DNA from 2 places in the Acidovorax sp. GW821-FHT09A11 genome. Region 1 is predicted to be linked to the other one. Evidence: riboswitches for the same ligand, from Rfam matches in the RefSeq annotation. Region 1 holds a riboswitch; the other holds the start of a gene.
What was found. Region 1 has a riboswitch for S-adenosylhomocysteine ahead of metH (methionine synthase). Riboswitches for the same ligand answer to the same signal wherever they lie in the genome.

Region 1 (15,780 bases):
TTGGTGAGGTGTTCGATCTTAAGCACGGTCGCCTCCTGCGGGCGGTGTGGCGGACGACCGGGTGGCGCGGCGTGCCTTCCAGCCCAGGTAGGTGCCCACGATGCCGTGCGGCACGAAAATCACCAGCAGCACGAGGATGGGACCGAAGACAAGGAAGCGGTACTCCTGCAGGAACTGCAGGTACTGCGTGAGCCAGGGCATGGCGAGCGCGCCCAGCAACGGGCCCAGCAGCGTCCCCAGCCCCCCGATGAGCATGTACATGGTCATGTCGAAGGTGTGCTCCACCCCCGCCACGCCGGGCCCGATGAAGCGCACATAGCCCGCATACAGCCCCCCCGCGATACCCGCGTAGAACACCGACAGCATGAACGCCAGCACCTTGTTGCGCATGAGGTTGATGCCCAGCGACTCAGCCAGCTCGTCGCTGTTGCGGATGGCCATGAAGGTGCGCCCGAGCAGCGAGTTGACGATACGGCGCATGGCCCACATGCCCACCACCAGCCAGAAGAAGGCCAGGTAGTACAGCGCCAGCGGCGTGTCGAACCGCAGCCCCCCGATGGGCGACGGGGCGGGGATGCCGATGATGCCCACCGTGCCATGGGTGAGCCCTTCCCATTTCTCGATCACGAGGAACATGATGTAGCCCACGCACAGCGTGAAGATCGAGAAGTAGTGCCCCTTGAGCCGCAGCGACAGGACGCCGATGAAGAAGCCCAGCACGGTGGTGACCACGCCCGAGAGCGCGAACGCCACCCAGAACGGCACCTGGTGGTCCACCGTGAGGATGCCCACCGTGTAGGCGCCCACCGCCATGAAGCCGCTGTGCGCCAGGTTGAACTGCCCCGTGTAGCCCGTGATGAGGTTCAGGCCGATGGTGGCGATCGCAAAGATGTAGGCGGTGCCCATCACCGTGAGGTGGTAGTCATTGCCCACGAACAGGGGAAACGCCAGCCCGGCGGCCAGCAGCAGGGCCCAGCCCCATTTGCCTTCCAGGAATGCCATGTCAGCGCACCCCCTTGGTGAACAGGCCCTGCGGACGCACCGACAGGATGGCCACGAGCAGCACGAAGGCGATGATGTCCTTGTAGTCGGTGGAGATGTAGAACGCCCCGAAGCTCTCGGCAAATCCGATGATGAGCCCCCCGATGATGGCGCCGGGCACGCTGCCCATGCCCCCCAGGATGATGATCACGAAGGCCTTGGTGATCACGAGGTGCCCCATGGCCGGGTACACGAGGTTGATGGGCGCATACAGCGTGGCGGCCACCGCGGCCAGCGCGCCCGAGATGGCGAAGGTGAGCATGGCCACGCGGTTCGCGTCGATGCCCACCAGCGACGCGCCATCGCGGTTCTGCGCCATGGCGATGATGGTCGAGCCCGTCACCGTCTTCTTGAGGAACAGGTGCAGCACCACCATGAGCACGAAGGCCGCCGCGATGATCAGCAGGCGCTGCACCGGCGCCGTGACTCCGCCCAGGTCGATGATGCCGGTGTACGGCGTCTGCATGCGGTGGAAGTCCGCGCCCCACAGGGCCTGCGCGCCGGCCTCCAGGAACAGCAGCACCCCGATGGCCGCGATCATCGGATGCAGGCCCGAGGCATTGCGCAGCGGGTGGAACACCAGCCGCTCCGACACCACGCCGATCAGCGCCACGGCAAGGGCCGAGCCCGCCATCGCCACCCAGTAGTTGAAGCCCCAGGCCGCCATGAGGAGCCACGACACGAACGCCCCGGCCATGTAGAACGCGCCATGGGCGAAATTGGGCACGTGCAGGATGCCGTACACCAGCGTGAGGCCCAGGGCCACCAGGCTGTAGATGCCGCCCAGCGTGAGGCCGTTGAGCACTTGCTGCAGGAACAGGTCCATCAACCGCCCCTCCCTGCGAGCGGTGCGCGGCCGTGCTGCGCGGGCGGCATGGCCTCGGGGCGTGGGCTCGGGGCGTCCCCGCGGGGGCGTGTCTCCATCGTCGTGCTCCTGGTAGGTTTGCAGACAGGCTGCGGCCATCGGCCCAGCCGCCCCGCATGCCGCACGCGATGCGCCGAAGCGGCGCGATCCCCTTGCGGTCGAGGCCGGGCCAGCTTAATAACGAAGCCCCGGATGCCCAACCTCGTATTCCGCTGTGCAGAACATTTCAGGGTAATCACCCAGCGATTGGCGGGTGCGCCAGTCATCTGCGCGACTTGCCGCCGCGGGATGCCGCAACAGACTGAAACAATCCGTCCACCACCGGCGACGTTCCGACACGCGGAACGTGCACGGGGCCCATTGCCACCACCGTCTCGAGGAACCCATGCACCCAGCCCCCCTGGCACGCCTGTGCCACGTACTTCAAGCCCATGTGGACCAGGGCCTGCTGCCCGGCGCGGTGGCGCTGGTGCACCACCAGGGCCGCACCGTGCTGCACCAGGCGGTGGGCGCACAGCGCCCCGGGGCGGACGCCCCCGCCATGGCGCACGACACGCTCTTTCGCATCTACTCGATGACCAAGCCGATTGCCTCGCTGGTGGCACTGATGCTCATGGAGGAAGGCCGCCTGCTGCTGGCACACCCCGTGTCGCACTACCTGCCCGCGTTTACCGGGCAGCAGGTGTACGACCCGGCCACCGGCCAGCGGGCACCCGCGCCGCGCGAGGCCACCGTGCACGACCTGCTGCGCCACACCGCCGGCCTCAGCTACGCGTGGGAGGCGGGCCCGGTGCCCGACCTGTACCGCGCTGCCCGCATTGGTTCGCGCCGCCACACCAATGCCGGTCTCGCGGCCGCGCTGGGCCCCCTGCCGCTGGTGCATGCGCCCGGCAGCCGCTGGGAGTACAGCCGCGCCACGGATGTGCTGGGCGCCGTGCTCGAGGTGGTGGAAGGCGCGCCCCTGGGCACCATCCTGCAGCGCCACGTGTTCGGGCCCCTGGGCATGCACGACACGGGCTTTAGCGTCCCTCCCCGGAACCTGCACCGGCTGGCCGAGCCCTTCGCGCGCGACCCGCAGACGGGTACCGAGGTCGCGCTGATCGACGTGGCCGCCCCGCCCGCGTTTGAATCCGCCGGGGGCGGGCTGGTGTCCACCGCCGCGGACTACGCGCGTTTCCTGCAGCTCCTGCTGGGCCGGGGCACCCTGGAAGGCACGGACGGCCCCGTGCGGCTGGCCAGCCGCGCCACGGTGGATTTCATGACGGCGGACCACCTGGGCGGCATCCCCACAGCCGGCGACGTGCTGCCCCCCGGCTACGGATTCGGGCTGGGCGTGGCGGTGCGCACGGCCACCGGGCTGGCGACGCGCCCCGGCTCGGCGGGGCACTACAGCTGGAGCGGGCTGGGCGGCACCTTCTTCCTCGTGGACCCGGCGCAGGACCTGTTCGCCATCCTGCTCACACAGGCCCCGGGACAACTGCGCTACCTGAGCGAGCTGTATCCGGCCCTGGTGTACGCCGCGCTCTGAGCGCCCGCCGCCTTACACTCTGCGTCCAGTTGGGCAGCCATAACAACAGGAAATTTATGCAGATTCGCTGTGCACTGGTCGGTATGCCCGGCTCGGGCAAATCCACCATCGGCCGGCAACTCGCCCACCGGGCGGGTGTTCCATTCGTCGACCTGGACCACCGGCTGGAGCAGACCCTCGGCACCACCATCCGCAGCTTTTTCGAAGCGGAAGGCGAAGCGCGCTTTCGCGATGTCGAGTCCCAGGTCCTGGCCGAGGTGGCGCAGGAGCCTGGCGGCATGGTGCTCTCCACCGGTGGCGGCGCCGTGCTGCGCCCGGCCAACCGGGAGGTGCTGCGCCGCTTCGGCAACGTGCTGTACCTGCGCGCCTCGCCCGAAGAGATCTACCGCCGCGTCAAGCACGACAAGACCCGGCCACTGCTGCAGGTGGGCAACCCCATGGACAAGCTGCGCGAGCTGTACGCGCACCGCGACGGCCTGTACCGCGAAACGGCCCACTTCGTGATCGAGACCGGCCGCCCCACGGTGCACACGCTGGTCAACATGATCATGATGCAGCTGGAGATGGCGGCGGGCGCGCAGGGGTAGGTTTCCTGGCGGTTGATGGCTGCGCGGCGGGCTTCAGCGGTTTGGGTTGACCGACCATCCTGAAGCTGAATGGGCCCCGGGCGCTTATCCATGAACCCTGAATGCTATATTTTCAATAGCTTTCATCGGCACGCCGCACCGCCACCGGTGCATGCAGCGCCATCAGCTCCACCACCCAGTCAATGAACACCCGGACCTTGGCGCTCACATGGCGGTTGGGCGGGTAGGCCACGTACAGGGGCATGGGGTCCATCGTCCAGCCTTCAAACAATGGCACCAGCTCGCCGCTGGCCGCGTGCGGCCGCGCCATGTAGCTGGGCAGCCACAGCACCCCCATGCCGGCCAGCCCTGCGGCCAGGTAGGCATTGCCGTCGTCCATCGCGCACACGTAGCGGCCCTGCACGTGGATGCTCTCGCCGCCGCGGCGCATGGCATAGGGAACCGGCTTGCCGGTGCGCGCCCACAGGAAACCCACGATGCGGTGGTGCGAGTCCTCCAGCTCCCCCGGGTGCGCGGGCACGCCCGCGTGCCGCAGGTAGCTGGGAGCGGCAAAAACGCGCAGTGCGAGCTCGCCCACCTGGCGGGCGATGAGGGACTGGTCGGTGAGGGTGCCGCCGCGCACCACGCAGTCGACGTTCTCGCCCAGCATGTCCACGCGGCGGTCGCTCACGCCCATGTCGAGCTGGATGTCGGGATACCGCGCGTGGAACGCGGGCAGCGCGGGGACGAGGACGAGCCGGGCCAGGGGGCTGGGCACATCCACCCGCAGGCGGCCCCGGGGCGCGGCGGCGGCGGTGGAGAGGCTGGTCTCGGCGTCGTCCAGGTCGGCCAGCAGGCGCACCACGCGCTCGTAGTAGGCGGCGCCATCGGCGGTGACATGGACCTTGCGCGTGGTGCGGTTGAACAGCCGGACCCGCAGGCGTGCCTCCAGTTGCTGCACCAGCTGGGTCACCGTGGTCTTGCTCATGTGCAGGGTTGCCGCCGCCTTGGTGAAGCTGCCGGTTTCCACCACCCGCGCGAAGGCCTGCATTGCGTCAAAACGGTCCATGAGGATGCTCCGGTACGGCCGCCTCAGGGGCCCGTGGGGGTGCACGGGTCGAGCCCGTGCCGCGCTGCAATGGGCCTGGTACGGCCCGCGATTGTTTGGATTCTAAGAACAGTGATGGACAGGCTTGCCTGTTTATCGGCCGGCCCCGCGCTTCTACAGTGCCTTCATCGTCAACACGGGGCGGCTTGCCGGCCCCACCGAAGGAGTTTTTTCATGGCCCAACGTGATGTGGTGTTTCCGGCCGGTCGCCAGGCGCTGTACGAGCGCAACCGCTATTCGCCGGCGGTGCGGTCCAACGGTTTTCTGTTCGTGTCGGGCCAGGTGGGCAGCCGCGAGGATGGCTCGCCCGAGCCCGACCTGAAGGCGCAGGTGCGGCGGGCGTTCACCAACCTGGACGCGGTGCTGCAGGCGGCGGGCTGCACCTTTGACGACGTGGTGGACGTGACGATGTTTGTCGTCAACCCCGAGGCGAACTTTGAAGCGGTGTGGAGCATCGTGCCCGAGTTCTGGGGCGAGGCGCCCCACCCCACGCTGACGGGCATTGGCGTGACCTGGCTGTATGGGTTTCAGTTCGAGATCAAGGTGATTGCCCGGCTGCCGCAAGGCCAGGGCGGCTGAATCTTGCAGGGAGCGGATGGCTGCAATCTTTGAATGAAATGAGGCCCCAGCGCTTATTCCAAAAGCGCTGGCAGCTATGATTTTCATATCAACTGCACATTACCCCGCGCCCCGGCGGCGCTGGCCTGCGGCCACGGCCAGCAGTCCCAGGGCCAGCCACCAGATCAGCCCGTCGCCCAGCGGCACGGCCGTGGCGGCCAGCCCGAAGCCCGCGCCGCCCGCGTCCACGACGGCGCCGTTGGCGGCCAGGTCATCATCCCCCAGGGCGCCGTCGGTGATGGAGAAGGTCGCCACCGCGCCCGCCACCCCGGCGGGCAGGGTGTACCAGCGTGGCGTCGCGTTGGGCGGGCTGGCCGGCGTGGGGCCGTACTTCCAGTACTGGGTGTGGGCCGGCAGCGCGCCGGGGTAGGTGATGGTGAACTGCAGCGTGCTGCCCGGCGTGCAGCCCGTGGTGGCGAAGTCAAACAGCCCGTGCGGAAACTGCACCCCCGCCGGGGCGCTGTGGGCGGGCGGGCTGGACGCGTGGCCCGACGGCGGGATGAACTGCGCGCTGGCGAACACGCACCCCGCACCGCCGCCGCCAAAGCTGGCCGTGATGGTGCCCGAGCCCGTGGGGGACGGGCCGCTGTAGGTCTGCGCCAGCGCCACCTGCAGCGTGTAGGCCTGGCTGCCTGCATAGGCCGCCCCGCTGGCGTCGGTGGCCGTGACGGTGAAATGGTAGGTGCCCGGTGCGCCCACGGTACCGGCCAGCACGCCAGCCGTGCTCAGCGCCAGGCCCGGGGGCAAGGCGCCGGTGCTCACGGCATAGCTGTGCGGGGCCAGCCCACCGGCCGCCGCGAGGGCCTGGCTGTAGGCGCTGTACGCGCCGGCAGCGGGCAGCGTGGCAGGCGCCAGGGTGACGGTGGGGGCTCCCACCGTGAGCGCCACGGCCTGCGCGCCGTTGAACGGGCCGGCGCCGGTGCTGCTGTCGGTGGCGGTGAGGTGGAGGTTGAACGCACCGGCCACCGAGGGCGTGCCCGACACCGTGGCGCTGTCGGCCGTGGTGGCCGTGACCGACAGGCCCGCGGGCAGGTTCTGCACCTGCAGGCCCGTGTAGGGGGCGGCGCCGCCGCTCCAGGTGAAGGTGCGGGTGTAGGCGCTGCCCACCGTGGCGGTCTGCGCGCTGTTGGGGCTGACCACCAGGGTGGGCGGGCTCACGGTCAGCGTGACGGTGGCGGGCGACGATGTGCCGGAGGTGTTGGTGGCGGTATAGGCAAGACTGTCACTGCCCGCATAGCCCGGCGTGGGCGTGTACTGGAGGGTGGTGCCACTGACCATCGCCGTGCCGTGCGCGGCCGGCGTGGTGAGGGCCAGCGACGTGGCCGCCCCGCCGGAGAGGCTCAGCGGCACGGCGTTGCCGCTGGAGCCATAGGCCACCGTGTGCGCCGAGTGGCTGGCCACCGGCGCCGCATCGGCCACCACCAGCGTGTAGGCGCGCGTGGCGGTGTAGGGGCCGGTGCCGGTGCTGCTGTCGGTGGCGGTCACGCTGAAGTTGAAGGACCCCGTGGCCGTGGGCGTGCCCGACAGCACGCCACCCGCGCTGAGCAGCAGCCCGCCTGGCAACGCCCCGGCCGTGACGGCATGGGTGTACGGCGCCGTGCCGCCCGATGCCGCGAGCGGAGTGCTGTAGGCCACGGTGCGCGTGCCGCCCGGCACGGTGGCGGGGGCCAGCGACACCGTGGGGCTGGCAATGGCCAGGGTATAGGCCTGCGAGCCCGCATACGGCCCCGGAAAGGCGCTGCTGTCGGTGGCGGTGACCGTGAAATTGAACGCACCGCCCGCCGTGGGCATGCCGCCGAGCAGCCCGCCGGTGGACAAGGCCAGCCCCGTGGGCAGCGCGCCCGCCGTCACCGCGAATGCATAAGGGCCTGCGCCACCGCTGCCCGCCAGGGTCTGGCTGTAGGCCGCCGCCACCGTGCCGACTGGCAGGGTGCCGGGGCCGACGGCCACAGGCACATCGTCGTTGGTGATGGTGCCCAGGCCCTGGTTGTCGGCGATGGTGGCGTTGACGGCGCCGCTCAGGTGGACGAAGAAGGTCTCGTGGGCCTCGGGCGTGGTGTCGCCGACCACGGGCACCGTAATGGTGAGCAAGGTTTGCCCTGGCGTGAAAGTCAGCGTGCCGCTGGTGGCGGTGTAGTCGCCGGACTGCGTGGCCGTGCCGTTGGCCGTGGCGTAGTTGACGCTGGTGGTGAAGCCACTCGGCGCGCTCAGGGACACGGTGAAGACGGCGCCGGTGGTACCGCCGTGGCCCTCCACCACGGTCACATCGTTGATCGACAGGCTGGGGGCCGCGTCGTCGTTGACGATGGTGCCCTGGCCCTGCGCGTCGCCCGCCACGGCATTCACCAGATTGGTCACATTCACCCCAAACGTCCTGTCCGGCTGGAAGAGCGCATTGCCCGGCACCTGCACCACGAAGGGGTAGGTGCTGCTGCCTGCGGGTATGGCCTGGCCCGCGAGGCTGTGCGCCACGTAGTCGGCCCCCGCGGTGGCCGTGCCATTGGCCGTGGCGATGTCGAAGGTGACGCCGCCCGGCCCGGCGGGCGCGCTGAGGCTGACCGTGAAACTGAAATGGGCCATGCCCGCATTGCCTTCGCTGGCCGCCACGTCGTTGATGGACAGCACGGGCTGCTGGCTGACCACCAGCGTGTAGTTCTCCAGCTCGAAATAGCTCCCAGGCCCCGTGCTGGCGTCCGTGACCCGCAAGGTCACCGGGTAGCTGCCCAGGGACGCCGCCGTGGTGCCGCTGACCACGCCCGCGCCGGAGATGCTGATGCCCGCCGGGAGGCTGCCCGTCTCCAGCTGATAGCTGTAGGGCGGCACACCGCCCGTGGTGGCCAGTGCTTGCGAGAAGGGCTGGCCCTGCACCGCCGTGCCCGTGGGGGTGGCCAGCGCCAGGCTCGGGTTGCCCACCGTGCCGGTGTAGCCCTTGTCCACGAACAGGCCGCCATGGTCGGTGGAGCGCACGCTGAAGGTGTAGCCCCCGCGCCGGGTGGGCGTGCCGGTGATGGCGCCCGAACCGGCCAGGCCGAGGCCCGGGGGCAGCGCGCCGCCTTGCAGCGTGTAGGTGTATGGCGCCGTGCCGCCGCTGGCGCTGAGGGCCTGCGAAAACGGCGTGCCCGCCGTCAGGGCGGGCAATGTTGCGGGTGCGACCGCAATGGGAGACGACGAGGGATGGATGGTGACCGTCACGCCCACGACGCTTTGCGCAGTGGCGTTGCCCGATGCGTCGGTGAACTCGAAGTAGTCGCTGGTGGCGCTGTTGCCATTGTGGCTGTAGTCCAGGACCCAGTTCGGTCCGGTGATGCGCAGGTTGGCACTGCCATGCACAGGTAACGCCGGCCCGTCCACCGGACCGGTGCCCGCCCAGCCAATACCTGGCGTGCAGTCGGTCACGTCGATGGTGACCGTGCCGCCTTGCGTGACCCCACCACCCTTGGCCGGGCAGATGAGCGAGGTGTGCGCGGCGCTGGCCATGCCAGGCTGCAGCAAACCCGCCAGCAGCGCCGCGCAAGCCAGCAGGCGCAGGGCCGCATGACGGAGCCCCTCCGGAAATCCATGGAAACGCAGCATTGGCATCGCCCCTACACAGTTCTTTGTCTTGTGCTTGGGCGGGCCCTGCGCGGCCCACGGCGGGAGCCACTGTCCTGTGAAAAGTGCAGCGGCAGCGCCGCACCGAGCTTGTCCCAATCGTGGCTGATTACATGCTGCGCCCTGGCAAATAGCATCCCTCCTGAAGTAGGGTTCCCACTGCCGAAAACACGCGCCAGGCATGGCGCAGGCGCGCCGGTCTGGAGGCAGGCCCATGGCTTGCGAAGCGCTTTCCGGCAAAGCCACCAACAGAAAGGCCCCGCGTGCGGGGCCTTTCTGTCCATTCGATCAAATCAGCCCCTGGCGCTTATCCATCAAGTGCCAGATGCTATAAAATCAATAGCATCACAGATTCGGCGCCAGCAACCGCTCCAGCACCTTCTCATCCATCCTGCGGCGCTGCGCCATGTCGTGCAACTGGTCTTCACCGATCTTGCCGACGTTGAAGTACACGGCATCCGGATGACCGATGTAGAAGCCGCTCACGCTGGCCGCCGGCATCATGGCCAGGCTTTCGGTGAGGGTCATGCCGATGTCTTCGCACTGCAGCACACGGAACAGCTCGCTCTTGGCGCTGTGGTCGGGGCAGGCGGGGTAGCCGGGCGCGGGGCGGATGCCGCGGTACTTCTCGGCGATCATGTCGTCGTTGCTCAGCGCCTCGCCGGCGGCATAGCCCCACAGGTCGGTGCGCACGCGGTGGTGCAGGGCTTCGGCAAAGGCTTCGGCCAGGCGGTCGGCCAGGCTCTTGAACAGGATGGCGGAGTAGTCGTCCAGCGCGTCGATGAAGGCCTTTTCCTTCTTCTCGATCCCCAGGCCCGCCGTCACGGCGAACATGCCGGCGTAGTCGGCAATGCCGCTTTCCTTGGGCGCCACGAAGTCGGCCAGGCAGCGGCTGGGGCGGGTCACGCCGTCGATGGTGTGCTTTTCCGCTTGCTGGCGCAGGCCGTACCAGGTCATGGCGACCTCGGTGCGGGTGTCGTCGGTGTAGAACTCGATGTCGTCGTCGTTCACGCTGTTGGCGGGCAGCAGCGCCATCACGCCGCTGGCCGTGAGCCACCGGCCTTCGATGATTTTTTTCAGCATGGCCTGGCCATCGGCAAACACCCGCGTGGCCTCCACGCCCACCACCTCATCGGTGAGGATGGCGGGGTACGGGCCGGCCAGGTCCCAGGTCTGGAAGAACGGGCCCCAGTCGATGTACCTGGCCAGCTCGGCCAGGTCGAAGTTCTTGAACACGCGGCGGCCCAGCGCACGTGGCACGGCGGGCTGGTAGGCGGACCAGTCCACGGGTGTCTTGTTCGCGCGGATCTTGGCCAGGGGCCACAGGGGCGTGGCCTTCTTGTTGGCGTGCTGGATGCGCACCTTGTCGTAGTCGGCATTCAGCTCGTCCACGTAGTTCTGCACGCCGTCGCCCAGCAGGCTCTGCGCCACGCTGACGCTGCGCGAGGCATCGGGAACGTAGACCACGGGGCCTTCGTAGTGCGGCGCGATCTTCACGGCGGTGTGCACGCGGCTGGTGGTGGCGCCGCCGATGAGCAGCGGGATCTTCTTGATGCGGAAGTGCTCGTCCTTCTGCATCTCGCCCGCGACGTACTGCATTTCTTCCAGGCTGGGGGTGATCAGGCCCGACAGGCCCACGATGTCGGCGCCCTCGACCTTGGCGCGCGCCAGGATCTCGTGGCAGGGCACCATCACGCCCATGTTCACCACCTCGAAGTTGTTGCACTGGAGCACGACGGTGACGATGTTCTTGCCGATGTCGTGCACGTCGCCCTTGACGGTGGCGATGACGATCTTGCCCTTGCTGCGCACGTCGCGCCCGGCCAGTTCGTCCTGGCGCTTTTCTTCCTCGATGTACGGAATCAGGTGGGCCACGGCGGACTTCATCACGCGCGCGCTTTTCACCACCTGGGGCAGGAACATCTTGCCAGCGCCGAACAAATCGCCCACCACGTTCATGCCGTCCATGAGCGGGCCCTCGATCACGTGCAGCGGACGGCCGCCCCTGGCCAGGATCTCGCGGTAGGCCTCTTCGGTGTCCTCGGTGATGAAGTCGGTGATGCCGTGCACCAGCGCATGCGACAGGCGCTCGCCCACGGTCTTGGGGTGCTCGGGCGTGCCGCGCCATTCGAGTTTCTTGCTCTCGTCCTTGGCGCCGCTCTTGGCGGTTTCGGCGATCTCGACCAGGCGCTCGCCGGCGTCGGGGCGGCGGTTGAGCACCACGTCTTCCACGCGCTCGCGCAGCACGGGCTCCAGGTCGTCGTACACACCCACCATGCCGGCATTGACGATGCCCATGTCCATGCCCGCCTTGATGGCGTGGTACAGGAACACGGTGTGGATGGCCTCGCGCACGGGGTCGTTGCCCCGGAAGCTGAACGACACGTTCGACACGCCGCCCGAGACCTTGGCGCCCGGCAGGTTCTGCTTGATCCAGCGCACGGCCTCGATGAAATCGACGGCGTAGTTGTTGTGCTCTTCGATGCCGGTGGCCACGGCGAAGATGTTGGGGTCGAAGATGATGTCTTCGGGCGGGAAACCCACTTCATCGACCAGGATGCGGTAGGCGCGTTCACAGATTTCGATCTTGCGTTCGTAGGTGTCGGCCTGGCCTTTTTCGTCAAACGCCATGACCACCGCAGCGGCGCCGTAGCGGCGCACCAGGCGCGCCTCGTGCTTGAACTTGTCCACGCCCTCCTTCATGGAGATGGAGTTGACGATGCCCTTGCCCTGCACGCAACGCAGGCCGGCTTCGATCACCTCCCACTTGGAGCTGTCCACCATGATGGGCACGCGCGCGATGTCGGGCTCGGACGCGATGAGCTGCAGAAAGCGCACCATGGCGGCCTTGCTGTCGAGCATGGCCTCGTCCATGTTGATGTCGATGACCTGGGCGCCGTTCTCCACCTGCTGGCGCGCCACGGCCAGGGCCTCTTCGTACTGGCCGTTCAAAATCATGCGCGCGAACGCCTTGGAGCCGGTGACGTTGGTGCGCTCGCCGATGTTGACGAACAGCGTGCCCTCGCCAATGGAGACAGGCTCCAGGCCGGACAACTTCATGGGGGGGACGGACAAATCTGACATAAGGCTCACCTGCGCGGCACAAGGGGGTTCAGGTGAGCGTCGTTGTCAATGTACTGAGGGATGCGCGGCCCAAGCCTGACGAGCCGCCATGCCCCACCAGGGCACGGCAAGCCGCTGCAACGCTCCTTGGACCAGGGGCCGATTGTAGTTGGCCCGCCCGCGGTCAGCGCATCTGCCGGCGCTGGCCCAGCGCGACCAGCAGCACCAGGCCGGCGAGCAGCCACAGCGCCCATTCCGACAGGGACGGAATCGCGCTCGGGGCCGCCGCGATGGTGTCGGTGTCGGTGGCGCTGTTGTTGCCGGGGTTGGGGTCGGTCACGCCACCTGGGGCCGCGACGGTCGCGGTGTTGACCAGTGTCCCCGTCGCCGACGCGCCCACCGTGGCGCTGACGGTGTAGGTCACCGATCCGCCCGCGGGCAGGTTGACGGTGTCGTTGATGCTGCCACTGCCCGCCGCCGTGCAGGTGCCGCCGCCCGCGCCCACGCAGGTCCAGGTGCCGGTCAGCACCGCGGGCAGGGTGTCCGCCACCGTTGCCCCAGCGACGCCGGAGGGCCCGGCATTGCTCGCGGTGATGGTGTAGGTCACCGAGCCGCCCGGGGTGGCCGTGGTCACGCCGTCCGTCTTGGTGATGGCCAGATCCGCCTGCGGCGTGACGGTGTCGGTGTCGGTGGCGCTGTTGTTGGCCGGGTTGGGGTCGGTCACCCCGCCCGGCGCCGTCACCGTCGCCGTGTTGACCAGCGTTCCCGTGGCCGCCGCACTCACCGTCGCGCTGACGGTGTAGGTCACCGAGCCGCCCGCGGGCAGGTTGACGGTGTCGCTGATATTGCCGCTGCCCGCCGCCGTGCAGGTGCCTCCGCCCGCGCCGACGCAGGTCCAGGTGCCCGTGAGGGCGGCGGGGAAGGTGTCCACCACGCCCGCGCCTGCGGCGTTCGATGGGCCGGCGTTGCTGGCGGTGATGGTGTAGGTGACCGAGCCGCCCGGAACGGCCGTGGTCACACCATCCGTCTTGGTGATGGCCAGGTCGGCTTGCGACGCGAGGGTGTCGGTGTCGGTGGCGCTGTTGTTGGCGGGGTTGGGATCGGTCACCCCGCCCGGCGCTGTCACCGTCGCCGTGTTGACCAGCGTTCCGGTCGCCGAACCGCTGATCGTGGCGCTCACCGTGTAGGTGACCGATCCCCCCGCGGGCAGGTTGACGATGTCGTTGATGTTGCCGCTGCCCGCCGCCGTGCAGGTGCCTCCGCCCGCGCCGACGCAGGTCCAGGTGCCGGTGAGCGCGGCAGGGAAGGTATCGAGCACCGCGGCCCCCGACGCATTGGACGGCCCCGCGTTGCTGGCGGTGATGGTGTACGTCACCGATCCGCCCGGAACGGCCGTGGTCACGCCATCGGTCTTGGTGATGGACAGATCCGCCTGTGGCGTGAGCGTGTCGGAGTCGGTGGCGCTGTTGTTGGCTGGGTTGGGGTCGTTCACGGCAGACGTCACCGTCGCGGTGTTGGTCAGCGTGCCCGTCGCAGACGCATTGATCGCGGCGCTCACTGTGTAAGTCACCGAGCCGCCCGCGGGCAGATTGACGCCATCGTTGATGTTGCCGCTGCCCGCCGCCGTGCAGGTGCCGCCGCCCGCGCCCACGCAGGTCCAGGTGCCGGTGAGCACGGCCGGAAAAGTGTCCGCCACCGTGGCACCGACGGCGGGGTCCGGCCCTGCATTGCTGGCGGTGATGGTGTAGGTCACCGATCCGCCCGGCGTGGCCGTGGTCACTCCATCGGTCTTTGTGATGGAAAGGTCCGCGTCTTGGGCATGCGCTGCGGTCGCGGCCACCATGGCCAACAAGAACGCAGTGAGCCACAGCAATGCACGTTGGCGCATGGTGAAGTCCCGATTTGGAGTGGAAGGGTGGCCAAAGTGTAACGCCACGTTTCCATCTGGAACGTTCATGCGCGTCGGCGCGCGCTGACGGCGCGTCCCGCGCTGGACGCGGTCGAATCGCCCTTAACGCACCGGCAGAAACTGCAGGAAAGTCCCGCCCACGATACCCTGCACGTAGCTGATGGCAGCGCGGCGGTACTTTTCGGTGGTCAGGGCGGCCAGCAGGTCGAGCCGCGCGATGACCTTGCCGAACTCGCGCTCGAAGCTCAGGTTGCGGCCCTGGGGCCCGATTTCGTCGGCCAGCAGCAGCGGCTGGCCCTGGGCATTGCGGCGCTGGGCCAGCAGCCACACGGCGCTTTCCACATTGCGCGCGGCGTTGTAGAGGTGCTGGGCATCCACACCGTCGAGCAAGAAGAACTCGGTCTTGCCGCCATGGGCCGTGATGATCATGTCGGCCGTCGCATGGATGAACGCCGCCACGCGGTCTCCCGCAAACTCCGGCGCCAGCGCAAAGCCCATCGCGGCGATGTCACGGCGCCCCTGCAGTGGCGCCCAGGGCTGGCGCTGCAGGATGGCCGTGCGCACCTGCTCGGCGGCGTGCTCTCGGCTGGTGGTGCTGGTCTTGCGCCATTCGGCGGGGTTGCGGCGGTAGAGCTTGTCCATGAGGCGGAACAAGCCCTCCAGGTTCTCCTGCATGGCCAGCGTGGCCAGGCGGTTCATGTCGGACTGGGCCAGCTCACCGGGCGCGGCGGATGCGCCCTTGACCTCGCCGCGCTGCGTGGGCGCGTTGCCCGCGCAGCCCCCGAGCACGGCGCACAGCAGCGCACAGGACGACATCCACAGGATAGAAAAGAACGGCCCACGCATGGGGGCCGATTATCGGGCGCAGTGCGGGCCTCGCACAGGCGGTTGACACTGTTTGAAGATCTCAGGCCGCTGCAAGCATCGAACGGGCGAACCCGCGCCACACTCCCCGTTTGGCGTCAGCTGCGGCCTGCGCTGTCAGGGTTGGGGATGCCCTCCATCGGGCATTCCTCGGTGCCTACCATGGGCCGCGTGATGGCTTCCACGGCCTTGCGGGTGCCTTCGGGGTCATTCACCCAGCGGGTGTAGAAGTCATACGGGCAGGCGGCCACGCCCTGGTCCCCGTCGCGGGAGTTGATCATGCCGGTGTAGCCCCGGTGCAGCAGCTTGAAGAGGTGGTTTTCGGACTGCCCGTTCCTGCGGAAGTCGCGGATCAGGCTTTTTGACAACGCTGCGTACTGCACCCCGTATTCCTCCTCGCCGCATTCACCGAGCGTTCGGCCATCAAAGCCAATCAGCGCGCTGTGGCCAAAGTAGCTGTACACGCCGTCGAACCCGGCGGCATTGGCCACGGCCACGTAGGTGTTGTTGGCAAAGGCCATGGCCTTGCTCATCAGAATCTGTTGCTCCTTGGCGGGGTACATGTAGCCCTGGCACCGCACGATGAGCTCAGCGCCCTTCATGGCGCAGTCGCGCCAGATCTCGGGG
Region 2 (15,780 bases), on a different contig from region 1:
GAGTTGCCACGGAGCCGCCGGGCCGTGCAGCAGCGCATGCCGACGCGGCACGGCGCCCGGGCGCCTTGCGGCGCGGCCTTCGGTACGTGTCCTGGCGCGCCGCCTGCCTGCGCACCCGCGTGGGGTCGGGTGGTTAATTTGCTATAAAATATATAGCTATTGGCGCTTGCCTATCAAGTGCCAGGCGGCGTTTTCATTCAAACCCAGGGGTGGCTCGCTGGGCGCTCGGCGCCTGGCCGCGCCCGTGGCCCGACAGGATGGCCCGCGCCACCTCGGCAAACCCCGCGCCGCGTTCGCCCTTTGTCACATAGCGCGGCAGGTGCCGCAGCTGCGGCACAAAGCGCGCGATGTTGGCCACGCCCACGCTGTGGGTGAAGTGCTCGAACATCGCCTGGTCGTTGCCCGAATCGCCCACGAACACCCAGCGGTCCAGCTCCTGCGCCAGGTCCCGGCCCCACAGCGCGCGCACGATCCAGTTCGCGCCCTGCCACTTGTTGAAATCACCGAAGCAGCCGTGGATGTGGATGCTGCTCACCGTGGTCTGCATGCCCACGCGCTGCAGCACGGCCAGCACCCGCTGCACGGTGTCGGGCGTATGCCGGGCGAACTCGGCGTAGTCGAACGCGATGTCCGTCTCGCGCCCCGCGCTGTCGCTGCTCAAGTCCACGCCGGGCACTTCGGCCGCCACCAGGGCCGCGATCTCGCGCATGCGCGCCTGGTTGGCGCTGCGCGTGGCGACGTCCTGCTGGTAGCGCTTGGCCAGCGGCTGCCCGGAGCCCGGGCCCCGCGCAAACGCCACGGCACCGTTCTCCGCCACCATCGCATCCACGGGCCAGCCCGCGCCCGCGCCTGCGGCCATGAAGGGCTCGCACCAGCCGATCGGCCGGCCGGTGATGGGGATGACCACGAGGCCCGCCGCCTTCAGGTCGGCCAGCGCCTGCAGCGCGTCGGGCGTGATGGCGCCCTCGGTGGTCAGGGTGTCGTCGATGTCGGTGAAAACGCCCACCAGGTCGCGGCGGGCCTCCGGGGGCCAAAGGTTCAGGGCTTGCATGCGGTATGTCGTTATGCTGCGGCTCTTGCGCAAGAGAGCGCCATTGTCCGGGAGATAGTTGTCGTGCAGCGTGGGGCCTTGATCTTCTTCTTCATGTGGGCGGGGTGTTGCGCTGCGGCCCCCGCCATGGCGCGGGCGCCCGTCGATTCAGCGGCCGTCTGCCAGCGCGCGGCCGGCAAGCTCGATGGCCTGGTCCCGGAGTGGCGCGACCTCGTTGTGGAGTTCAAGGCCGAAGCCAGGAACCCGTCCGTGCTGGCCCTGGCCGAAGAGCACCGCCAGGGCCGCCTGAAGGCCAGCTTCCTGCACCACTGCCAGCGCGAGTGGGGCGCCCACCAGGCCACCTTCGTGTGCTTCAGCGGGTCGGTCACGGCGCTGGGGCTGGCGCTGTGCTTGCAGAAGGACACCAATCCCCATGGGTGGGAGTACCGGCCCTGAGGCCGCCCCGCAAAGCCGCTCAGCCCGCCTTCTGCAGGGCCAGGCCCGCATGCTCGCGCAGCGGGTGGAAGTGGATCTTGGGAAACCGCTCCTGCGCCAGGCGCACGTCATAGGGGCTGGTGCACAGGTAGGCCAGCGTATCGGCCGCGTCGTGCGCCAGGCGCAGCGGGTAGGCGTCCGTGAAGGCGCGCAGGTCGGCCGCGTTGTCGGCCGTGATCCAGCGGGCGCCCGTGTACTGGCAGCCTTCCAGGCGCACGTCGGCGTCGTACTCGGCCTTCAGGCGGTGCTGCACCACCTCGAACTGCAGCTGGCCCACGGCGCCCAGCAGCATGTTGCCGCCGGCGTCGGGCTTGAAGACCTGGATCGCGCCTTCCTCGCCCAGCTGGGCCAGGCCCTGCTGCAGCTGCTTGGTGCGCAGGGGGTTCTTGAGCACCACGGTCATGAACATCTCGGGCGCGAAGAACGGCAGGCCGGTGAACTGCAGGTTGGCGCCGTCGGTGATGGTGTCCCCGAGCTGCACGCCGCCGTGGGTGGTGAAGCCGATGATGTCGCCCGCGTAGGCTTCTTCCACCGCCTCGCGGCGCTGGCTCATGAAGGTCACCACGCTGGTGGGGCGCAGTTCCTTGGCGGTGCGCTGCACCTTGAGCTTCATGCCCGGCATGTACTTGCCCGAGGCCACGCGCACGAAGGCGATGCGGTCGCGGTGGTTGGCGTCCATGTTGGCCTGCACCTTGAAGACCACGCCGGCGAAGCCCTCGTCCTCGGGCTGGATGGTCTTGACCACGGGCTGCTTGTTGACCTCGAGCGTGCTCACGCGCGGGCCGGGCGGCGGGGCCATGTCCACCAGGGCGTCGAGCACTTCCATCACCCCGAAGTTGTTCACCCCCGAGCCGAAGAACACGGGCGTGAGCTTGCCGGCCAGGAAGGCCTCGTGGTCCCAGGCGGGCGATGCGCCCACGGCCAGTTCCATGCTCTCCAGCGCCGCATCGAACTCGGCGCCGAAGCGCGCACGCAGCGTGGCCTCGTCGGACAGCGGGATGGCCTCGAAGTCCTGCGGGCGGCGCTCGCTGCCGGACTCGAACACCGTCATCGTCTGGGTGCGCAGATTGATGATGCCGCCGAAGGCCTTGCCCTGGCCCACGGGCCAGGTCATGGGGCAGCAGGGCATGCCCAGTTCGCGCTCGACCTCGTCCATGATGTCCAGCGGGTCGCGCACCTCGCGGTCCATCTTGTTCACGAAGGTGATGATGGGCGTGTCGCGCTGGCGGCAAACCTCGATCAGGCGGCGTGTCTGCGCTTCCACGCCGTTGGCCGCGTCGATCACCATCAGCGCCGAATCGACGGCGGTGAGCACGCGGTAGGTGTCTTCCGAGAAGTCCTTGTGGCCGGGCGTGTCGAGCAGGTTGATCACGTGTTCGCGGTACAGCATCTGCATCACCGACGAGGCCACCGAGATGCCGCGTTGCTTTTCGATCTCCATCCAGTCCGAGGTGGCATGGCGGCTGGCCTTGCGGCCCTTGACGGCACCGGCGATCTGGATCGCGCCCGAGAACAGCAGCAGCTTTTCCGTCAGCGTCGTTTTACCGGCGTCGGGGTGGGAAATGATGGCAAAGGTGCGGCGGCGCCGGGTTTCTGAGGCGTAGGACACAGGGGGGTTCCAGAAGGGGGTCAGGGCGCGCTGCGGCAGGACTCTGCGGCAGTCGGCGCGGCAGGCGCAGCGGCGCCCGGAAGCGGCGATTTTACCGGCGCCCGCTGCGAACCCTCTTCCGGCCGTTCTTCAACGCCCGTTTCCGTTCAGTTGGCCTGTGCCTGCGCCTGGGCGTGCCGGGCATACATCTTCTGCATGCCGCCCAGCCAGCGCTCGTAGTCCTGCCCCTTGTTGCGGAAGTATTGCGCCACTTCGGGGTGGGGCAGCACCAGGAAGCGCCCGTCCTGCATGGCGGCCAGCACGTCGCCCGCCACCTGTTCGGGCGGCAGGATGCCGTCGTGCGAGGCCGAACCGCCATCGCCCGTCACCATGGCGGTCTGCACCGACTGCGGGCACAGGCAGGCCACACCCACGCCCCGGCGGCCGTAGGCGATGCGCAGCCACTCGGCGAAGGCCACGGCGGCATGCTTGGTGACGGCGTAGGGGGCGGACTCGACGATGGTCAGTAGCCCCGCCGCCGAGGCCGTGACGAGGAAGAAGCCCTCGCCGCGCTCCACCATCTCGGGCACCACGGCGCGTGCGGCCCACACGTGGGCCATGCCGTGGATGTTCCACATGGCGTCCCACAGTGGGTCCTCGAGTTCGATGCCGCCCGGGCGGCCCAGGATGCCGGCGTTGGAGATGTAGGCATCGACCCGGCCGTAGCGCTCGCGCGTGGTGGCCACCAGCGCCTGGATGTCGGCTTCCTTCGACACATCGCAGCGCACGGCCAGGCCACCGATCTCGTCGGCCACGGCCTGCGCGGGCGCGAGGTGCAGGTCGGCCACGACCACGGCGCGGGCGCCTTCCTGCGCAAAACGCCGCGCGATGCTGCGGCCGATGCCGCTGGCGCCGCCGGTGACGATGATGACCTTGTCCTTGGGGTCCATGCAGTGCTCCGTCTGTGTTTTTTGGTGAGGGCGCCAGTGTCGGGCGGCCCGCGGGGCAAGGCAGCCGCGCAGGTGACAGGGCTTCAGCCCGGCGCGCTGGCGGCCTGCAGGATGGCGGCGCAGCACAGTTGCTCCACACCGTCGGCCCACTGCCGCATGGCGGCGGGATCGAGCTGCAGCAGCAGCGCATAGCGCCGCCCACCCCAGGCCGAGAGGTGCAGCGCCTGCAGCAGTGCTTGCCCGGGCGGGCGGGGCAGGTCGGTGCAGGCGGCAATCACCCGGCCCCAGGCGGCGGCCAGCTCTTCGTGCACGCGGCGGTGGTGCCGGGGCTCGGCCATCTGCGCCTCCAGCGCCAGCATGTCGGGGTGGAAGGGCGGCAGCCCGGGCGCATCCACGCCGCCCACCAGGCGCACGAGATGGTGGATGCGCTGCGTCCATGGCAGGCCCTCGGGCTGCACGGCCTCGCGGTCGATGGCGGCGAGCAGGGCCTCGACGCAATGGCGCACATAGCCCGACAGCAGCGCTGTCTTGTTGGGGAAATAGTCGTACAGCGTGCCGACGGAAATGCCGGTTTCCAGCGCCACGTTGCGCGTGGTGAGCTTGTCCCAGCCGTCGCGTTGCCAAATCCGAACAAAGGCGTCGTAGATGGCCTGCACCGTGAAGCGCGCCCGGGCCTGGCGGGGGCGCTTGAGCGGCCTGGGGGCCGCGCTGGAGCTGGCGGCAAGGGTCTTGCGCGGCGGGTTCACCGGTTTCCGAACCCACGCGGCGGCAGGGCGCCATACAGTGCCCTGAGTGTTTTCTCACCCTTGAAACGGAGACTTCCCATGACGCTGCTCACCCGCCTGTTGACCGACAGGAATGCATTGAATCACACCCGCACCGAGGAGCTCCCCCTTGCTCCACTGCAGCCCGGCGAGGCCCTGCTGCGCGTGGACCGCGTGGCGGTGACCACGAACAACATCACCTACGCCGCCTTTGGCGACGCGATGAAGTACTGGGACTTTTTCCCCACGGGGGAGGCAGGCTGGGGCCACATGCCCGTGTGGGGCTTTGCCGACGTGGTGGCCTCCGGCGTGCAGGGCGTGGCCGTGGGCGAGCGCTTCTACGGCTACTGGCCCATTGCGAGCCATGTGCGCATGGCGCCGGTGCGCGTGACGGCCCGGGGCTTCTACGACGGCGCGGAGCACCGCCAGTCGCTCACCTCGGCCTACAACCAGTACACGCGCACCAGCGCCGACCCGGCATACCGGGCAGGCGATGAAAACTACCAGATGCTGGTGCGGCCGCTGTTCATCACGTCGTTCATGCTGGCGGATTTCCTGCAGGACAACGGATTTTTCGGCGCGCGGCGGCTGCTGTTCTCCAGCGCATCGAGCAAGACGGCCTACGGCACCGCGTTCTGCCTGGAGGGGCCCGGGCAGATCGAGCGCCTGGGGCTCACCGCGCCGCGCAACAGTGCCTTCGTGCAGGGCCTGGGCTGCTACCAGCGCACGGTGGCGTATGGTGAGCTGGAGGCCCTGGATGCCGGTGTGCCCACGCTGTATGTCGATTTCTCGGGCGACGAGGATCTGCGCTCGCGCGTGCACCACCACCTGGGCGATGCCCTGGTGTACGACTGCTATGCGGGGTCGGCGCAGAACACGCACTTCCTGCGCGACACGGCCCTGCCGGGGCCCGCGCCCGTGTTCTATTTCGCGCCGGTGCAGATCAGGAAGCGCAATGCGGACTGGGGCCCCGAGGTGGTCAACCAGAAGTTCAATGCCGCCCAGCGCGCGTTCATCGACCGCGTCGGCAGCGCGCACCAGCCCTGGATGCGGGTGCGCGAACACCAGGGTTTCGCGGCGGCGCAGGCCCTGGTCGAAGACCTGCATGCGGGCCGCATCGATCCGCAGGAAGGCCACGTGGTCGTGCTGGCGCCGTAGCGCGGCCCAAGGCATCGAGGCGGGGCGCTCCCTCGCCTCCCGCACTTGCTTTTATAATCCGCCGATCCGAGGAGCGTTGCAGCGTCCCCAGCACTGGCGGGGCGTGAGGCTCGGAGTCATCTAGCAACGACGCTCATCCACTTCTCGTGTGGTGAGCCTTCCGTCTCATCCCCGCGCTGAATGTGGTCTTTCAAACATGCTTTGGAGCACACCATCATGAACGCACGCGTCAACGCCCCGGTCAACACCGACTGCATCATTGCCGACATCGGCCTGGCCGCCTGGGGCCGTAAAGAGATCCGCATCGCCGAAACGGAGATGCCCGGCCTGATGGCCATCCGCGAGGAATTCGCCGCCAAGCAGGCGCTCAAGGGCGCCCGCATCACCGGCAGCCTGCACATGACGATCCAGACCGCCGTGCTGATCGAGACGCTGCAGGCCCTGGGTGCCGAGGTGCGCTGGGCTTCGTGCAACATCTTCTCCACGCAGGACCACGCCGCCGCCGCGATTGCCGCCAGCGGCACGCCCGTGTTCGCCGTGAAGGGCGAGACCCTGGCCGAATACTGGGACTACACCCACCGCATTTTTGACTTCGGCCCCGCCGGCACCGAAGGCGAAGGCCCCAACCTGATCCTGGACGACGGCGGCGACGCCACGCTGCTGATGCACCTGGGCAAGCGCGCCGAAAAGGACGCATCGCTGATCGCCAACCCCACCAGCGAAGAAGAAACCTGCCTGTTCGCCTCCATCAAGGCCAAGCTGGCCGTGGACCCGACCTGGTACAGCCGCAAGAGCGCGCAGATCATCGGCGTGACCGAAGAGACCACGACCGGCGTGCACCGCTTGAAGGAAATGTCGGCCAAGGGCTCGCTGATGTTCCGCGCGATCAACGTGAACGACTCGGTGACCAAGAGCAAGTTCGACAACCTGTACGGCTGCCGCGAGTCGCTGGTGGACGGCATCAAGCGCGCCACCGACGTGATGATCGCCGGCAAGGTGGCCTGCGTGGCCGGCTACGGCGACGTGGGCAAGGGCTCTGCCCAGGCCCTGCGCGCCCTGAGCGCCCAGGTCTGGGTGACCGAGATCGACCCCATCAACGCCCTGCAGGCCGCGATGGAAGGCTACAAGGTCGTGACGATGGAATACGCCGCCGACAAGGCCGACATCTTCGTGACCACCACCGGCAACAAGGACGTGATCACCCACGACCACATGAAGGCCATGAAGGACCAGGCCATCGTCTGCAACATCGGCCACTTCGACAACGAGATCCAGGTCGCGACGCTCGAGCAGTACGAGTGGGAAGAGATCAAGCCCCAGGTGGACCACGTGATCTTCCCGGACGGCAAGCGCATCATCCTGCTGGCCAAGGGCCGCCTGGTGAACCTGGGCTGCGGCACGGGCCACCCGAGCTTCGTGATGTCGTCGAGCTTCGCCAACCAGACCATCGCCCAGATCGAGCTGTTCACCCACAGCGACTACTACGAGAACGGCAAGGTCTACGTGCTGCCCAAGCACCTCGACGAGAAGGTGGCGCGCCTGCACCTCAAGAAGGTGGGCGCGATGCTCACGGAGCTTTCCGACGAGCAGGCCGCCTACATCGGTGTGCCCAAGCAAGGCCCGTACAAGCCCGACACGTACCGCTACTGATCGTGCGGGTGGCTGTTGCTGCTCCTTTTTTGGGAGCGGCCAGCGCTTGTGGATAAAGCGGTAGAAGCCATTTTGGCTATGAAATCCATCGTCGATTGACGAGAGAGTGACGCATGCGCGCAGATGTTTTTTTGGTGGAGTCCGGCCATGCGGCCACGCGTTCGCAGGCACAGCGGCTGATTGCTGCAGGCGTCGAGTGGCGCCTGTCGCCGCTGGCGCCCTGGCAGAAGGTGGCCAAGAACGGCGATGACATCCCGTCCGTGGCCGAGGTGAAGCTGCTGGACGATGCCGAGGCCAAGTACATCTCGCGCGGCGGGCTCAAGCTGGAAGGCGCCTTGCGGGCCACGGGCCTGCCCGTGGCCGGGCTGCGCTGCCTGGATGTGGGGCAGAGCACCGGTGGGTTCACCGATTGCCTGTTGCAGCAGGGCGCGGCGCAGGTCGTCGGCGTGGACGTGGGCCATGGCCAGCTGCACGAGCGGCTGCGCAGCGATCTGCGGGTGGTTTGCGTCGAGGGCGTGAATGCGCGCTCGCTGACCGCCGAGGCGCTGCAGCAGGCGTGCGAGGACGCGCTCTCCGAAGCCGTCGATGTGGACGAGGACAACGAGACCCAGCCCGAGGCGCCCTACAGCTGGATGCGCAACGGCGGGCTGGTGGACGACGCCTACGATGACAGCGGCGACGCCAAGGACCAGGACATCGAAGCCTTCAAGTCCGAGCGTGCGCAGCGTGCCGAGGCGCGCGCGCTGGGCACGCTGCCCGTCCAGCGCCGGCGCCGCGCCGAATGCGCGGGCGTGGACACGACCCCGTTGTTCGACGTGGTGGTGGGCGACCTGTCCTTCATTTCGCTGACCCTGGTGCTGCCTGCCATCGCCGCATTTCTGCGGCCCGACGGCCACCTGCTCATGCTGGTCAAGCCGCAGTTCGAGCTGCAGCCCGGCCAGGTGGGCAAGGGCGGCATCGTGCGCGACGAGGCGCTGTACGCCGTGGTGGAAAAGCGCATCCGTGACTGCTGCGCCGAACTGGGCCTGGCGGTGCACGCCTGGCTGGACAGCCCGATCCAGGGCGGCGACGGCAACCGTGAATTTTTTGTTTATGCGAGGAGGGCCACATGATTGCTGCCAATGCCCAGGGCATCGGTTTCCCGGTGAGCTTCGAGTTTTTCCCGCCCAAGACGCCGGAGGGGGCCGACAAGCTGCGCACCGCGCGCCAGCAGCTGTATGCGCTGCACCCTGATTTCTGTTCGGTGACCTACGGCGCGGGCGGTTCCACGCAGGAGGGCACGTTTGGCACGGTGCGCGAAATCCTGGCCGAGGGGGTCGGCGCAGCCTCGCACTTCTCGTGCATTGGCGCCACGCGCCAGTCCGTGCGCGAGCAGCTCGCCATGCTCAAGGACATGGGCGTCAAGCGCCTGGTCGCGCTGCGCGGCGATCTGCCCAGCGGCTATGGCGCGGGCGGGGAGTTCCACTACGCCAGCGACCTGGTGGCCTTCATCCGTGCGGAGACCGGCCGGGACTTCCATATCGAGGTGGCGGCCTACCCCGAGGTCCACCCCCAGGCCAAGTCGCCCGAGGCGGACCTCAAGGCGTACATCGCCAAGGTGCAGGCCGGAGCGGACTCGGCGATCACCCAGTATTTCTACAACAGCGATGCGTATTTCCGCTTTGTGGAAGACGCGCAGCGACTGGGGGCCAATGTGCCCGTGGTGCCCGGCATCATGCCCATCGGCAGCTCCACCCAGCTGATGCGCTTCTCGGACGCCTGCGGCGCCGAGATTCCCCGCTGGATACGCCTGCGCCTGCAGTCTTTCGGCGACGACACGGCGAGCATCAAGGCCTTTGGCCTGGATGTGGTGACCGACCTGTGCGACCGGTTGCGCAGTGCCGGCGTGCCGGCCCTGCACTTCTACACGATGAACCAGAGTGCCGCGACGCTGGAGATCTGTCGCCGGCTGGGGATCTGATGCGCCAGCCGCGCGGCGATGCCGCGCTGACGGGCCCGGTGGAGGGCCGCCGGGCCGCCCTGTGGTGGAAGGTGCTCGGGGTGGTCTGCTGCGGTGTTTCGGTGTGGGGCTGCTCGTCCTGGGGGCGTGCGCAGGGGCTGTCCGCCGAGGCCGACGCACTGGCCCCGCACCTGCTGAGCGTGCCGGGCGAGGCCATGCTGATCGACCCGCCGTCGCGCCCCGGTGGGCGGGAGGATGGCACCGAAAGCCCGCAGGCCCCGCAGCTGCGCCTGCCCGCCGACGAGGTGGGCCTGGCCTCCTGGTACGGCGCGAAGTTCCACAAGCGCCGCACGGCCAGCGGAGAGCCCTTCGACATGAAGGCGCTCACCGCGGCGCATCCCACCTTGCCGTTCGGCTCGCGCGTGTGCGTGCGCAGCCAGGCCACGGGCCGTTCGGTCGTGGTCCGCATCAACGACCGGGGCCCGCACACGGGCAACCGCGTGATCGATCTGAGCCGGGGGGCCGCCGAGGTGCTGGGGATGGTGGGCCTGGGGCTCAAGCCCGTGGAGCTTTTTGCGCTGGACGAGGGCGAGCGGGACTGCCCCGCCCCCTGACCGCCGCCGTCAGCCGCCGGATTCGAGCGTGTGCGTGGCGTGCTTGTCTTGCGCCAGCAATTCCACCATCTGCGGCAGCGCGGTCTTCAGCGCCGCCTTCAGGGTGAAGGGCGGGTTGATCAGGAACATGCCGCTGGCCGGCAGGCCGGGGCGCTTGACGTCGCCCGCGGCGTTTTCAGTGAGCTTGCTGTTCTTGACCGTGAGCGTGGCATGCAGCCAGCCCTTGCCGGCCTTGGTGGCCAGCGTCTTGAGGCGGCGCGGCAGGTCGTGGGCTTCCGGGCGCGGGATGATGGGGTACCAGAACGCATAGGTGCCGGTGGCAAAACGCTTGAGCGAGTCGGCGGCCATGTCGAGCACCTTGGCGTAGTCGCTCTTGATTTCATAGCTGGGGTCGCAGAGCACAAGCGCGCGGCGGGCCGGCGGGGGCAGGAATTTCTTGATCCCCTCAAACCCGTCTTCGTGCAGGACGGCCACCTGGCGGCCTGCCTCCAGCTGGGCCACGTTGCCCGCCAGCGCCCGCAGGTCCGTGGGATGCAGCTCGAAGAGCTTGAGCTTGTCGTGGCCGCGCAGCAGGCGCTGGGCGATGAACGGGGAGCCCGGGTACACGCGCAGCGCACTGCCCTGGTTGAAGGCGCGGACCATGTCCACATAGGCCTGCAGGGCGGGCGTGAGGGCGGGCGCGGTGGGTGCAAAAAGCCGGACGATGCCGTCCGCGGCCTCGCCGCTGGTGCTGGCATAGTCGCCATCGAGCCGGTACAGTCCCGCGCCCGCGTGGGTGTCCAGCACGGTCAGTGCCGCGTCTTTCTCGGTAAGGTGTTGCAAGGCGGCGATCAAGACCGTGTGCTTGAGCACATCGGCATGGTTGCCTGCGTGGAAGGCGTGGCGATAACTGAACATGGCCCTATGGTAACGAGTGCGCCCCCGGCGCAGCGCAGTCGATGGGGCCATGGCCCGGCGGCAGGCCCCGGGCGCGCGGTCATGATCCGATGCGAATTTGTCATGGGCCCGGGCGCTGCCTGTCCCCACGGCGCGGCACAATCGGCGCTTGTCTGACCAGGGTGTGTAACTTTTTTGGCAGACCGGAAGCCTTTTGTTTCTGTCATGCATGCTGGCATGCTTCATGATTGCGATGAAAACGGCCTTGGCACCCGTTCGCTCACAATCCCCCGCCGAAGCCCGCATTCACGCCCCATTCTCTTCACCATGATCGCAAGTTCCAGCCAAGCCTCTGCCAGTGGTGTCAGCCATGTGGATGCGCTGCCCCCCGGCACCCGCCTCGCGGAATTCGAGATCCTGGCGCTCCTTGGCGTGGGCGGGTTCGGCATGGTCTACAAGGCCTTCGACCATTCTCTGCACCGGGCGGTGGCGATCAAGGAGTACATGCCTTCGGCGCTGGCGGGCCGTGCGCAGGGCCAGTCGCTGTGGGTGCGGTCGTCGTCCGACCAGCAGACCTTCCATGCCGGGCTGGCGTCTTTCGTGGGAGAGGCGCGCCTGCTGGCCCAGTTCGACCATCCCTCGCTCGTGAAGGTGTTCCGCTTCTGGGAGGCCAACAACACCGCGTACATGGTCATGCCGCTGTACACCGGCATGACGTTCAAGCAGGCCCGCGCCCAGATGCGCACCCCGCCCCCCGAGATCTGGCTGCGCAAGGTGCTGTGGTCGGTGCTCGGCGCCCTGCGGGTGCTGCACGACGGGAAAACCCTGCACCGGGACATTTCGCCCGACAACATCTTCCTGCAGGACAGTGGCCCTCCGGTGCTGCTGGACCTGGGCGCCGCCCGGCATGCGATCAATGACCAGGACCGCAAGCACACGGCCGTGCTCAAGGTGAACTACGCACCCATCGAGCAGTATTCCGATGGCGACGAGGAACTGCGCCAGGGCCCCTGGAGCGACCTGTACTCCCTGGCCGCCGTGGTGCATGGCTGCCTGTGCAACGACACCCCGCTGCCCGCGACCCTGCGTTCCATCCGTGATCGCATGGTGTCGTTCTCCCGGGTGGCAAGAACCGTCAAGCGCCAGTTCGGCGTGGAATATTCCGCGCCCTTCGTGGCGGCGATCGCGCAATCCCTGGCGCTCAAGCCCGAGGACCGGCCGCAGAGCATCGATGCGTTCCTGCAGCTCATGGAGATGACGTCCGCGCCGGAAGGAAGCGAACATTTCGATTTCCGCGCCGATCTGGGCGACATCTGGGTCGAGCCCGCCGACCAGCCCGGCCCGGGCCTGCTCACGCCCACGGTGGATGTGACGTCCGCGGCCAGCAGCGTGGTGGAGATACCGCCCCAGGCGCCGCGCGCCGCGGTGCAGGCGCCCGCCCGCGATGCGCGCGAGGACGCCCCCTCCGGGGAGGAGGCCGCGGCCGGCGGCGACACCGTGATGCTCGGGGGGCCGGACACGGTGGCCGCCGAGGCTGGAGACACAGTCTTCATCGACGCCGGGGATACCGTCGTGGCCGACGACTCCCGCTATGACGACCCTGCGGCCGGCCACCGGCACGGGGCCGCCGCGCGGCATGCGCACGATCACCGGCCGCGGCCGATGGAGCGTGAGGTTCCCCGTGCCGCAAGCAAGACGGCCAGAACGGCGCGGCGCTCCCCCGTGGTGGTCTGGCTGGGCGTGGCCGTTTTTGCCGTGGTGGCCTCGGCGGCAGGACTGCGCTGGGCCCAGAGCAGCAAGGCGCCGCACGACGACATCATCACCGAGATGGCCGAGCGGCCGGCTGCCACGCCGCCCGCCCTGGTGGAGACCGCGCTGGCCGACATGGCTGCGAGCGCGCCGGCTGCGGTGGCTTCCCTTGACGGCGCGGCGGGCGCTGCGGTGGCTGCATCCCTGCCTGCGCCTGCCTTTGTTCCGGCCTCCGCGCCGCGCACGCCGCCCCGGACCGCGAAGCGCGCGGCGCCCGAGCCCACACCCGTGCAGGCCGTGGTGCACGAGGAACCCCCGCCAACGCCGCCCCCGGTCGTGGCCGAGCCCAAGCCTCGCCCGCTGCCGCCGCGCGTGCCCAGTCCGCAGGAGGCCTGTGCCGACGCCAATTTCCTGGCGCGGCCCATGTGCATCCACCAGGAATGCCAGAAGCCGTCGCAGGCGGGGCAGGCCGTGTGCGTGGAAAACCGCCGCCGCTACGAGGCCGAGGAGCAGCGCCGCCGCCAGACCCCCAACTGAGGGTGGCCGCCGGGGCCTGGAGCACTGTGCGCACGGGCGGCTTGCGCCCCTGGCACGCAAATTCGTATAATCGAGGGCTTCGCAGCGCTTTGTGGTCCCGCGGCGGAGACATTTTCGCCACCTAAGAGGCTTCCTTCAGAGAAGCACCGACCGTGGAAAAGGACCCGCCAAACCCTCTTCATAAGAGAAAACTCATGACTACTACTTTCAGCGCCAAGCCCGCTGAGGTTGTGCACGAGTGGTTTGTGATTGACGCGACCGACAAGGTCCTCGGACGAGTAGCCAGCGAAGTTGCTCTCCGTTTGCGCGGCAAACACAAGGCCATTTACACGCCTCACGTCGATACCGGTGACTTCATCGTCATCATCAACGCTGCCCAGCTCAAGGTCACCGGCACCAAGTCCCTGGACAAGGTGTACTACCGCCACTCGGGTTACCCCGGCGGCATCACGGCCACGAACTTCCGCGACATGCAAGCCAAGCACCCCGGCCGCGCGCTGGAAAAGGCCGTCAAGGGCATGCTGCCCAAGGGCCCCCTTGGCTACGCGATGATCAAGAAACTCAAGGTGTACGGTGGTGCTGAGCATCCCCACACCGCCCAGCAGCCCAAAGTGCTGGAAATCTAAGGAGCCTTGAGATGATTGGTGAATGGAACAATGGCACCGGCCGTCGCAAGTCCAGCGTCGCCCGCGTGTTTCTGAAAAAAGGCTCCGGCAAGATCACGGTGAACGGCAAGGACATCCAGTCCTACTTCGGCCGCGAAACCTCGATCATGATTGCCAAGCAACCCCTGGCGTTGACCAACCATGTCGAAACCTTCGACATCCAGATCAACGTCCACGGCGGTGGTGAATCCGGCCAGGCCGGCGCTGCCCGCCACGGCATCACCCGCGCCCTGATCGATTACGACGCATCCCTCAAGCCCGTCCTGAGCCAAGCCGGCTTCGTGACGCGCGATGCACGTGAAGTCGAACGTAAGAAGGTCGGCCTGCACTCCGCACGCCGCGCCAAGCAGTTCTCCAAGCGTTAAGCTGGCTGGGCACTGCCGGACACCCGCCCCTGGGCGGATGTCCAACCCCTGCAAAGCGCTCCGTCCTGAATTGCTTTACAGAGCAAAAACCGCCTCCGGGCGGTTTTTTCGTTTAAGGTGCGCTCTTTTCTCCCGGGCCTCCCCGATGACTCCCCTGTTTTCACCATGCGCCTTCGCCTTCTGCGCCGCCGGCTGACGATCAGCGCCCCCCGGGTGGCCATCCGCAGCGCCTTGCCCTGGCCCCTGCGCTGGCTGGCCTTGGCGGTGGTTTTCGGGTTCTGCGCGGCGGTGGCGCTGTGGGCCTTCGAGTTCGGCAAGTCGATCGCGGGCCTGGACTCCGTTTCCCGGGACGAACTGCTCCAGCTGCGCGCGGAGGTGGCCCGCCTGCGCGGCGTGGGCCAGGAGCAGCAGACGGTGGCCCATACGGCCGAGAGCCTGCTCGTGACCGAGCGGGCCGCCAAGGAAAGCCTGATGGCGCAGGTGCGACAGCTCGAGGCGGACAATCGGACGCTGCGCGAGGACCTGGGGTTTTTCGAGAAGCTGATTCCCGCGGCAAAGACCGAAGGGCTCGCGATTCGCAGCCTGCAGGCCGAAGTGCTGGGAGGGATGCAGCTGCGCTGGCAGGTCCTGGTGATCCAGGCCGCGCGCAATGCGCCCGAGTTCAATGGCCGGCTGGAACTGGTGCTGGCAGGCACCCAGGACGGCAAGCCCTGGACGCAGACCCAGCCGGCCCAGGGGCAGCCCCTGCAGGTCAAACAGTACCGGCGCATCGAGGGGGTCCTCGATCTGCCGCCCAGTGCCGTGGTAAAAACCGTGACCGCCCGCGTGCTGGAAGGCACGACAGTGCGCGCCGTGCAGGCCATGGCCATCGACTAGTAGGAGCACCCGCAAGGCGCCCGCGATGGCCCCGGCCAGGCTGTCGTCGTCGAGAGAGGCCCCCGCCGCAAGCGCCGGGCCCGCGCAGAGGCCGCGCCGGTACGCCGTGGGCCTGGCATCCCGTTGTTTCCCATCCGCACGCTCCTTTCGGCCGGAGCGTGTCCTTTCAGGAGTTCTCACCCATGTTTTCCCGCAAAAAGCAGCCACCGATCAAAAGCCTGGTCGCCCAGGGCACCCGGATCGAGGGGGATGTGCACTTCGCAGAAGGGATGCGCATCGATGGCGAGGTGGTGGGGGACATCCGCGCGGGATCGGAGCAGTCCAGCATCCTGGTGATTTCCGAGACGGCCCGGGTGGAGGGTGCGGTGCACGCCGACCATGTGATCGTCAACGGGCAGGTGGTGGGCCCCGTGCATGCCGCGGAATTGCTGGAACTGCAGCCCAAGGCCAAGATCACAGGCAATGTGCACTACAAGGCGCTGGAGATGCACCAGGGCGCTGTGATCGCCGGGCAGATGTGCCCT

Region 2: linked by a shared signal. The riboswitch ahead of ahcY (adenosylhomocysteinase) and the one ahead of metH (methionine synthase) in region 1 are both predicted to bind S-adenosylhomocysteine.

Annotation. Positions count from the first base shown of each region.
Region 1 is NZ_JBWKPS010000003.1:442,983-458,762, forward strand. It holds gene AC07PV_RS09665 (ABC transporter ATP-binding protein) at 1-26, opposite strand, end outside; gene AC07PV_RS09670 (branched-chain amino acid ABC transporter permease) at 19-1,002, opposite strand; gene AC07PV_RS09675 (branched-chain amino acid ABC transporter permease) at 1,004-1,867, opposite strand; gene AC07PV_RS09680 (serine hydrolase domain-containing protein) at 2,292-3,434, shown strand; gene AC07PV_RS09685 (shikimate kinase) at 3,491-4,021, shown strand; gene AC07PV_RS09690 (LysR family transcriptional regulator) at 4,134-5,069, opposite strand; gene AC07PV_RS09695 (RidA family protein) at 5,283-5,687, shown strand; gene AC07PV_RS09700 (putative Ig domain-containing protein) at 5,787-9,305, opposite strand; gene metH (methionine synthase) at 9,663-12,377, opposite strand; S-adenosyl-L-homocysteine riboswitch at 12,429-12,535, opposite strand; gene AC07PV_RS09710 (IPTL-CTERM sorting domain-containing protein) at 12,565-14,268, opposite strand; gene AC07PV_RS09715 (hypothetical protein) at 14,392-15,105, opposite strand; gene AC07PV_RS09720 (aliphatic amidase) at 15,252-15,780, opposite strand, start outside.
Region 2 is NZ_JBWKPS010000006.1:323,349-339,128, reverse strand. It holds gene AC07PV_RS17915 (HAD family hydrolase) at 194-1,051, opposite strand; gene AC07PV_RS17910 (hypothetical protein) at 1,130-1,486, shown strand; gene AC07PV_RS17905 (peptide chain release factor 3) at 1,506-3,134, opposite strand; gene AC07PV_RS17900 (SDR family oxidoreductase) at 3,281-4,063, opposite strand; gene AC07PV_RS17895 (TetR/AcrR family transcriptional regulator) at 4,147-4,809, opposite strand; gene AC07PV_RS17890 (DUF2855 family protein) at 4,888-5,985, shown strand; S-adenosyl-L-homocysteine riboswitch at 6,048-6,127, shown strand; gene ahcY (adenosylhomocysteinase) at 6,202-7,635, shown strand; gene AC07PV_RS17880 (TlyA family RNA methyltransferase) at 7,749-8,747, shown strand; gene metF (methylenetetrahydrofolate reductase [NAD(P)H]) at 8,744-9,595, shown strand; gene AC07PV_RS17870 (septal ring lytic transglycosylase RlpA family protein) at 9,595-10,188, shown strand; gene AC07PV_RS17865 (23S rRNA (adenine(2030)-N(6))-methyltransferase RlmJ) at 10,198-11,085, opposite strand; gene AC07PV_RS17860 (serine/threonine protein kinase) at 11,392-13,350, shown strand; gene rplM (50S ribosomal protein L13) at 13,545-13,976, shown strand; gene rpsI (30S ribosomal protein S9) at 13,988-14,380, shown strand; gene AC07PV_RS17845 (DUF6776 family protein) at 14,546-15,256, shown strand; gene AC07PV_RS17840 (bactofilin family protein) at 15,439-15,780, shown strand, end outside.